One region of the Kosakonia sp. MUSA4 genome, then DNA from elsewhere that is predicted to be linked to it. Evidence: predicted binding sites of a transcription regulator. Region 1 holds the regulator's gene; each other region holds the start of a gene.

What was found. The regulator LexA, encoded in region 1, represses DNA repair genes until DNA is damaged. The targets are predictions, from matches to a motif close to TNCTGTATGTACATACAGNA.
Region 2: a site for LexA is predicted at 1,959-1,978, ahead of sulA (SOS-induced cell division inhibitor SulA). Genes of this name have one in related genera too.
Region 3: a site for LexA is predicted at 1,254-1,273, ahead of mutH (DNA mismatch repair endonuclease MutH). Genes of this name have one in related genera too.

The regions. Positions count from the first base shown of each region.
Region 1 is NZ_CP025697.1:40,117-43,399, reverse strand. Features, by position in the region: gene C0557_RS00190 (CsbD family protein) at 1-190, opposite strand, end outside; gene dinF (MATE family efflux transporter DinF) at 356-1,690, opposite strand; gene lexA (transcriptional repressor LexA) at 1,767-2,381, opposite strand; gene C0557_RS00175 (diacylglycerol kinase) at 2,490-2,858, opposite strand; gene plsB (glycerol-3-phosphate 1-O-acyltransferase PlsB) at 2,991-3,283, shown strand, end outside.
Region 2 is NZ_CP025697.1:1,764,294-1,767,576, reverse strand. Features, by position in the region: gene yccS (YccS family putative transporter) at 1-1,168, shown strand, start outside; gene C0557_RS08290 (TfoX/Sxy family DNA transformation protein) at 1,162-1,782, opposite strand; gene sulA (SOS-induced cell division inhibitor SulA) at 2,000-2,509, shown strand; gene ompA (porin OmpA) at 2,876-3,283, shown strand, end outside.
Region 3 is NZ_CP025697.1:4,369,183-4,372,465, forward strand. Features, by position in the region: gene ptsP (phosphoenolpyruvate--protein phosphotransferase) at 1-278, opposite strand, end outside; gene rppH (RNA pyrophosphohydrolase) at 291-821, opposite strand; gene mutH (DNA mismatch repair endonuclease MutH) at 1,503-2,198, shown strand; gene C0557_RS20625 (TerC family protein) at 2,262-2,975, shown strand; gene ygdR (lipoprotein YgdR) at 3,120-3,283, shown strand, end outside.

The sequences.
Region 1 (3,283 bases):
GCGTTTCCCAATCTGTAACTTCTTTCTCCGCCTGATCTTTGGCATAACCGTAACGTTCCTGGATTTTACCCACCAGCTGGTCACGTTTACCTTCGATGATGGTCATATCATCATCGGTCAGTTTGCCCCATTTTTCTTTAACAGTGCCTTTGAACTGTTTCCAGTTACCGCCGACTTCGTCTTTATTCATCGTTGACTCCTTATCGTTCGGTTAAATAGATAATCGTTCTGCTGAACGTACTGATTATTGTAGTTAAGGATTCCGGCAATCGATTTTTATTCGGAATCTTTAACCGTCACGATGGTTAAAAACAGCATAAGCGAGGCGAGGAAACAGGCAAAAAAACTGGCAATATCAGGAAGGATTCACATCGGAAAACCAGCTGCCGTTACGCCAGTGGCGACGCCACAGCCAGGCAAGCGTAAGCCCGCGCAGGGCGAGAAAGACGGTCAGCGACAGCCATAAACCGTGATTGCCCAGCACCGGAACCGTCAGCAGCGTAACAGCGAACCCGGCGGCGGCAATCGCCATACTGTTACGCATCTCCGCTGCGCGCGTGGCACCGACAAACATGCCATCCAGCAAGTAGCACCACACGCCCACCAGCGGCAGAATCACCTGCCAGAACAGGTAATGCCCGGCGAGCGTCTGCAGGGCAGGAAGCGAAGTCAGCAAGGCAATAATGTCATCACCTGCCAGCGCATAAATCGCCGCAAAGAACAGCGCCACCAGCCCGGCCTGGCGGCATGCCGCTCGCCAGACGTCCATCAACTGGCTGCCATCGCGCGCGCCATAGGCCTGCCCGGAGTGCGCTTCGACCGCATAGGCAAAACCATCCAGCGCGTACGCGGTAAAGGTGAGAAACATCATCAGCACCGCGTTAGCGGCAACCGTCTCACCGCCAAGACGGGCGCCCAGCACGGTGATTGAGCCAAAGCAGAGCTGCAAAAGCAGTGAGCGCAGCATGATATCGCGGTTAAGCGCTAATAAGCGCCGCATACCGCCGCGCCAGGCATTTTTCAGCGCTGGCAGGGTGATACCGCGCATTACCAACACGCGGTGCACCATCAGCAGGCCGATGGCGAAAGTCGCATACTCAGCCACAACGGTGGCGAGCGCAGCGCCCTGCACATTCATGTGCAGGCCCATCACCAGCCACAGGTCGAGCACAATGTTGAGGAGATTCCCCACTACCAGCAGGATCACCGGCGCACGGGCATACTGCACACCCAGTAACCAGCCGAGCAACACCAGATTTCCCAACGACGCTGGCGCACTCAGCCAGCGAATATCGAGAAAGCGCCGCGCCTGCTCCAGCACGGCTTCGCTCCCGCCGGTAATGTGCAGCGCCAGATCGATGAGCGGCGTACGCAGCAGCATAATTAACACACCTGCCGACAGCGCCAATAGCAGCGGCTGTACCAGCGCGCGCGCCAGCGCAGGTGCGTTTTTCGCACCAAACGCCTGTGCCGTAAGACCGGTGGTGCTCATCCGCAAAAACAGCAGCAGCATAAACAAAAAGCTGGTTGCCGTTGCGCCGATCGCCACGCCGCCGAGGTAAACAGGACTATCCAGGTGCCCGACCACGGCGGTATCCACCAGCCCCAGTAACGGAACAGTGATATTGGAGAAGATCATGGGCAGCGCAAGCCGCCACAGTGCTCTGTCAGATGCGTTCAGCAACGGCATGGCAATGTCGAATCAACGGGGAAAATCGTATTACGCAGCGCCACGGTGTTTTGTGTCGCTGCGAAAAGAACAGGCGTTAGAGCCAGGTACCATTACGGATGACGCCAACCGCCAGCCCTTCAATGGTGAAGTTTTGATCGCGCAGATCGACGACGATCGGGGAAAACTCGCTGTTTTCCGGCAGCAATTCGACGGTGTTACCCTGTTTTTTCAGACGTTTCACGGTAACTTCATCATCAATACGTGCGACGACCACCTGGCCGTTACGCACGTCCTGCGTTTTATGCACTGCGAGCAGGTCGCCGTCCATAATACCGATGTCTTTCATCGACATACCGCTAACGCGCAGCAGGAAATCCGCATGAGGTTTGAAGAGATCGGGATCGACCTGGTAGTGACCCTCGATATGCTGTTGCGCCAGCAGCGGTTCACCCGCAGCAACGCGACCAATCAGCGGTAAACCGATATCCTCTTCTTCTTCCAGCAGCAGACGCAGACCACGCGATGCGCCGGAGACGATTTCGATAACCCCTTTACGTGCAAGCGCTTTCAGGTGTTCTTCAGCCGCATTTGGGGAACGGAACCCCAATTGCTGTGCGATTTCCGCACGCGTTGGTGGCATACCGGTTTGAGTGATCCGATCGCGGATGAGATCGAACACCTCTTGCTGCCTGGCCGTTAATGCTTTCATCCCGCCCCCTGGGTGTATATACAGTTATGCTGTGAGTATATACAGTCAAAGGCGATTTTGGAACCAAATTTAAGCAAAAAACCAGGGTGTTATCGATTTCTGGAAGCGTTATCGAAAATGCGACCAGAGAAGCGAGATCCAGGTAAACAGCGCCAGCAGGATCGACATCAGCACTGCCGCCGATCCCATATCCTTCGCCCGACCGGAAAGTTCGTGAAATTCAGAACCAATTCGGTCTACGACAGCTTCAATTGCACTATTTAGGATTTCAACAATCATTACTAGCGACACCGAGCTAATCAGCAGCACCCGAGTGACCGTGTCAATGTCCAGCCAGCAAGCAATAATGATAGCGAAAACAACGGCTACCAGCTCCTGGCGGAAAGCGGCTTCATTGATCCATGCAGCGCGAACGCCCTTCCATGAGTAACCTGCTGCTTTAATGATTCGGGTAATTCCGGTGGTATTATTGGCCATGAAAAGAACCTTTTTATGTAATAAACGTCAATGTCTACATCAGCGTACTGAGGTACAACAGAAATTACGTGCGCTTTCTGATATTCTTGCGGCGCAATGGCACTATTATTAACCAGAGGCTTTTCATCTTTTATGTCCGGTTGGCCACGAATTTACTACAAATTACTGAATTTACCATTAAGTGTACTGGTAAAGAGTAAATCGATACCTGCAGAACCTGCACAGGAACTGGGTCTCGATACTTCACGTCCTATTATGTACGTGCTGCCTTATAACTCTAAGGCAGATTTGATGACATTACGCGCTCAGTGTCTGGCGCACGAACTGCCCGATCCCCTGGAACCCCTGGAAATCGACGGCGTATTGCTGCCGCGTTTCGTGTTCATTCATGGCGGTCCGCGCGTGTTTACCTATTACACGCCGAA
Region 2 (3,283 bases), 1.7 Mb from region 1:
CGGTGTGACGTCAGCCGATCATCTGAAAGCCCTGGGTTTTCTGCTCGATAACCTGCGCGCGATTGACGCACAATTAGCTACGATCGAAACGGAACAACCGCAGTCCCAGTTTCTGAATGAGACAGAAAACCAGTTAGCCGATGACAGCCTGAATAGCTTTAGCGATATCTGGTTACGGCTGCGCAATAATCTGACGCCGGAGTCTGCACTTTTCCGCCACGCCGTACGTATGTCGCTGGTACTGTGTGTTGGCTACGCATTTATTCAGGTAACCGGCTTACAGCATGGTTACTGGATCCTGCTGACCAGTCTTTTCGTCTGCCAACCCAACTATAACGCCACCCGCCATCGCCTGACCCTGCGCGTCATCGGCACGCTGGTAGGTGTGGCGATAGGTTTACCGGTGCTCTATTTCGTTCCTTCCCATGAAGGGCAACTGGTGCTGATCGTGATTACCGGCGTACTGTTTTTTGCTTTTCGCACCGTGCAATACGCGCATGCTACGATGTTTATCACCCTGCTGGTGCTGCTCTGCTTTAATCTGCTCGGTGAGGGCTTTGAAGTAGCGATTCCCCGTATCATCGACACGCTGATAGGCTGCGTGATTGCCTGGGCGGCGGTAAGCTTTATCTGGCCCGACTGGCGTTTTCGCCACCTGCCACGCGTGACAGAGCAGGCTCTCGATGCTAACTGCCGTTACCTCGACGCGATTCTGGAACAGTACCATCAGGGACGCGACAACCGACTGGCGTACCGTATTGCCCGGCGCAATGCCTATAACCGTGATGCTGAGCTGGCGTCGGTCGTATCCAATATGTCTTCAGAACCCGGCGCATCACCTGAGCTCCGCGATGTGGCATTCCGTTTGCTGTGCCTGAACCACACCTTTACCAGCTATATTTCTGCACTTGGCGCGCATCGCGAGCAGCTCACCCATCCCGATATTTTGCATCTGCTTGATGACGCCGTCTGTTATGTAGACGACGCCCTGCATCACCTTCCTTCTGATCATGCGCGCGTACAGGAAACGCTAAGTTCCCTGTCGCAGCGCATTAAACATTTAGATCCGCGCCCGGATAGCAAAGAGCCGCTGGTCCTTCAACAGATAGGCCTGCTTATCGCCTTATTGCCGGAAGTTTGCCGTCTGAAAAGCCAACTGGTTCAGTGAGGATTGGCCGTTTTCTTCATCACAATAGCGAACCACTCCATCAGTTCCTGGCGCGTCTGCGCCGGGAGCGCCGCTTCGTGCAACCCAGCGATAGCGCCTTCCAGCGCCAGAAGAATTTTCACACCCAGGTGGCGATTCGCTTTCCGCAGCCTGAGCCAACTGGCCTTTGCGCCAAGAAGACGCAGCGTCTGTACATCCATAATCCCGGCATCACGAAGCTGCATTTCGAGCTGAAACGTCAGATTAGGGAGATCGCGCAGACGTTTTCGGGCGCTGCGCTGCACTTTTTCACGCCGGGCAGCATCGAGAGAATATGCCGAAAGTTCCAGCAGCATAGGGCGATCGTTCCATAAAGCCTGATCCACAAAATAGTAATTTAACGAAACCTCCCGTCCACGTTTGTTGAATATTAAAAGTGGCGCATGGTGCGTTATTGCATATTGAGCGCTTTGTTCACAGGCCCGCAGGTAAAGCTCTCCTTCGGCCACCATCGCAAAAACCGTGTCCTCCACCGACAAGCTATAACCGCCAAAATGGGCACGGTGACGAATTTCTCCAAGGGATGTGAGATATTCACATGATTGATGTATACACTGATAAGAAAGGTCTTCCATGATTTTTTCCTTATAAATCACACAGTAAAGCCACTACGATGTTAGCTGTTTCGTTAGGCAGGAACATAGGCAACTGTGGGCGGGACAGCAAGCGAATTTTGCGTTGTGCGGTAAAGACAAAACAAAAATGCGAGATAGTTTCAGAAATTGAGGTTGATCTTTGAACATTCAGGGGTTACTGTATGTTTATACAGTAACTCACAGGGCTGGATTGATTATGTACACTTCAGGCTATGCTAAGCGTTCAACGACATTCGATTCCGCACTCACTACGTTAAATCATGCTGAACCCTCCCGCATTGCGTCCGGGCTTATTAGCGAAGTGGTTTATCGCGAAGATCAGCCAGGAATGACGCAGCTTCTTTTATTACCCTTGTTGCAGCAACTCGGCCAACAGTCCCGCTGGCAGTTATGGCTCACGCCACAACAGAAACTGAGCCGTGAATGGGTGCAATCCGTTGGTCTGCCACTCACCAAGGTGATGCAGGTTAACCAGCTTTCACCTTGCCTGACGCTGGAATCAATGATCCGCGCATTACGCACCGGGAACTATAGCGTCGTAATTGGCTGGCATGCGGAAGAATTAACCGAAGATGAACACCGCCGACTGGTGATGGCAGCAGAAGAAGGCAACGCGATCGGCTTCGTTATGCGTCCAGTACGTCATGATCCTCTGGCTGCGAGACAGCATTCCGGGATAAAAATTCACTCAAATTTGTATCATTGAGTAAATTTAAGAGTATTCCTGGGATTATTTTTGCCTGAAGCTTGCTTTTGCATTTTATCCGCAAAATACAGCGACAAAGCCTGTGTGGCGCGCTTTTCAGCCTAATAGCATCGGACAAAATAGCAGCGGAATTGTTAAATATTGTGTACACAAAGCCTTTTTTTTCATATGCCTGACGGAGTTCACACTTGTAAGTTTCCAACTACGTTGTAGACTTTACATCGCCAGGGGTGCTCGGCATAAGCCAAAGATATCGGTAAAGATATCTGCTGAATAGTTAGTGAGCAACGCCCCCGGTGAAGGATTTAACCGTGGCATCTCTGAGAGATAACCATGGCGATTTTTGGATGATAACGAGGCGCAAAAATGAAAAAGACAGCTATCGCGATTGCAGTGGCACTGGCTGGTTTCGCTACCGTAGCGCAGGCCGCTCCGAAAGATAACACCTGGTATGCAGGTGGCAAACTGGGTTGGTCCCAGTATCATGACACAGGTGCGGTATGGCAGAACGATGGCCCGACCCACGAAAGCCAACTGGGTGCTGGTGCGTTCGGTGGCTACCAGGTTAACCCGTACGTTGGTTTCGAACTGGGTTATGACTGGCTGGGCCGTATGCCGTACAAAGGCGACACCGTTAACGGCGCGTTCAAAGCTCAGGGCGTTCAACTGACTGCTAAACTGGGTTACCCGATCACTGACGATCTGGATATCTATACCCGTCTGGGTGGTATGGTATGGCGTGCTGATGGTCAGAGCAACCAGGGCTTCAAAGAT
Region 3 (3,283 bases), 1.4 Mb from region 1:
TGTTTCTGCGCATCGGCAAGGTTGATAGGTTCCGCCAGTCGGCCAACCAGGCCTACGATCCCCTGATCGAATGCGAGCGTGACAGTGCGGCCACGCGGCTTTTTTAAGCCGCGCGTCGCCATCAGATAAAAACAGCGCCTGTCGTGATCTGCAAGATAGACCGAGCATACTTCGGTTTCCATCGCCAGACACACGTCGGTAACCAGTATCTCCAGCGCTTCGTTAAGACGCGGCGCGCTGGCAACTTTCTCAACTATTTCTCGCAGTCGGGTGAGCATAATGTGGGTGGCTTAACCTCGTTTACGTCGCCAGGCAGGTGCGTTCTGTAGCTTAGGAGGCGTTTCCTGAAGCGCTAACACCGCACTTGCAAACTCTTTCATCACCCGCCGGTAGACGTCGCGTTTAAACGAGACTACCTGACGAACAGGATACCAGTAGCTTACCCAACGCCAGCCATCAAACTCAGGGGTGCTACTGGTTTGCATATTGATTTCTGCATCATTACCAATCAACTGCAAAAGAAACCATTTTTGTTTCTGGCCGATACAAACCGGCTTTGTGTCCCAACGCACCAAACGTTTCGGTAACTTGTAACGCAACCAGTTACGGGTAGAAGCAAGGATACGAACATCTTTACGACTTAAGCCCACTTCCTCGAACAGCTCCCGGTACATCGCCTGTTCCGGGGTCTCGCCTGGGTTGATTCCCCCCTGGGGAAATTGCCATGAGTGCTGCCCGAAACGTCTGGCCCACATCACCTGGCCCTGTCGATTGCAGATTACGATTCCCACATTTGGGCGGTAGCCATCGTCATCAATCACCGGACTACCTCAAAATAAACCTGAATGACGAGATTGTTTCACACTCCCGGAAAACGGTAAACCACTCTATGACAGGGATACGAACGGATAACGATTGAATAACTCACAGTTTGCATAAGAGTTATAAACACCATCCCCTGCCTCAGATGGGTTTTATTCACCTTTTCTGTGGATAGAGTTGTGAAAAAGTATGGAATTACCCAGGGAAAACCCAGAACAGTCTGAATAACCCATTTATCGGGTACAAAAATAAAACCCAGTGATTCATTTAGTTAAGTGACTTATCACCGGATTTTTGCAGCATAATGTGACGATCATCACTCTCAGGATCCTGACGCTGATGAAAGATCGAACAGAGTCGTTTTTATCCACAGATTATGCCAATAAGTTAGACGTATTTTGTGCAGAAATTCGATTTTCATCGCACGTCAAGGCTGTAAATGGAAACAGTAGTAAGAGTTTTCACCAGTTATCCCATTTTTCTGTGGATAACATGGTGTAAGATCCTGTTCATTGCCAGTGACCAGATTTGGAAAACCTGACGGGCTGTTGCGCAACACATTGCAGACATAAATAAATTATCTTTTAAATCATTGCGTTGCCTATATTCCACTGAAAACGGTAAACTGGCAGACTACAGTGGAAAACTACTGTCTGTTTTTTAATCAAAAGGTTAGTGACATGCTCGCGTTATCTCCCTTCACTTCGCCACCAGAATCCGAAGCGCAGTTACTGGCTCAGGCACAGCGTCTGGCAGGCTATTCGCTTGGCGAACTGGCGGCGTTAGCGGGGTTGCCGGTGCCGCGCGATCTGAAACGGGATAAAGGCTGGATTGGAGTGTTGCTTGAGCTATGGCTGGGTGCCAGCGCCGGAAGCAAACCCGAGCAGGACTTCGCCGCGCTGGGCGTCGAGTTAAAAACCATTCCGGTGGATAACCAGGGCCGCCCGCTGGAAACCACCTTTGTCTGTGTCGCGCCACTCACCGGGAATAGCGGCGTGGTGTGGGAAACCAGCCATGTCCGGCACAAGCTGAAACGCGTGTTATGGATCCCGATTGAGGGTTCGCGCGAGATCCCGGTAGCCGATCGCCGGGTCGGATCGCCGCTGCTCTGGAGCCCCAATGAGGAAGAAGAGCAGCAGTTACGCCAGGACTGGGAAGAGTTGATGGATCTGATTGTGTTGGGCCAGGTCACGCGTATTACCGCCCGTCACGGCGAAGTACTGCAATTACGTCCCAAGGCCGCCAACAGCAAAGCGCTGACGGAAGCGATTGGCGAACACGGGGAGCCTATCCTCACACTGCCACGCGGTTTCTACCTGAAAAAGAACTTCACCAGCGCGCTGCTGGCTCGCCACTTTTTACTCTCCGGATATTAATTTTTTGCCACAGCCTCACCGACGCTTATAATTAGCGCTTCTTTTTTTGTAGGACTTTTATTGATGTTATTTGCATGGATCACCGATCCTAACGCCTGGCTTGCGCTCGGTACGCTGACGCTGCTGGAGATCGTATTAGGGATCGATAATATTATTTTCCTCTCTCTGGTTGTTGCAAAGTTACCTACCGCACAACGTAGTCACGCCCGTCGGCTTGGGCTGGCCGCGGCAATGGTGATGCGGCTGTTGCTGCTGGCCTCTATTGCCTGGGTAACAAGGCTGACGCATCCGTTATTCACCCTTTTTGATCACAGCGTTTCGGCGCGTGACATGATCCTTTTTCTCGGCGGATTGTTCCTGATCTGGAAAGCGAGCAAAGAGATCCACGAGTCGATCGAAGGTGAAGAAGAAGGGCTGAAAACTAACGTTCACTCCTTCCTCGGCGCTATCGTGCAGATCATGCTGCTGGATATCATTTTCAGTCTCGATTCGGTGATTACCGCAGTGGGCCTCTCCGATCATCTGTTCATCATGATGGCCGCCGTCGTGATCGCTGTTGGCGTGATGATGTTTGCCGCACGTCCGATTGGCGAATTTGTCGATCGCCATCCGTCGGTCAAAATGCTGGCGCTGTCGTTTTTGATTCTGGTCGGCTTTACGCTGATCCTCGAAAGTGTTTCGATTCATGTGCCGAAAGGTTACATCTACTTCGCGATGTTCTTCTCTATCGCCGTCGAGTGGCTTAACCTGTTGCGTAACAAGAAAAATCCGCTGTAAGCAAAGCGCTTCCCCGGCCGGGGAAGCACTTTTCATTTCTTTACCTGCTCTAACCGCTATTTTCAGAAAATCTCCCTTTTCCAACGCGAAACAGCGGGTTATTACTAGACTGTGTGTGACGCATGCAATGAGAGGGTCTGAGCGATGAAAAAATGGGCGGTGATTATTTCTGCAGTAGGTTTAGCTTTTGCGGTTTCCGGATGCAGCAGCGATTACGTAATGGCAACAAAAGACGGCAGAATGATCCTGACGGATGGTAAGCCGGAAATTGATGATGATACCGGGCTGGTCAGCTATCGCGATCAGCA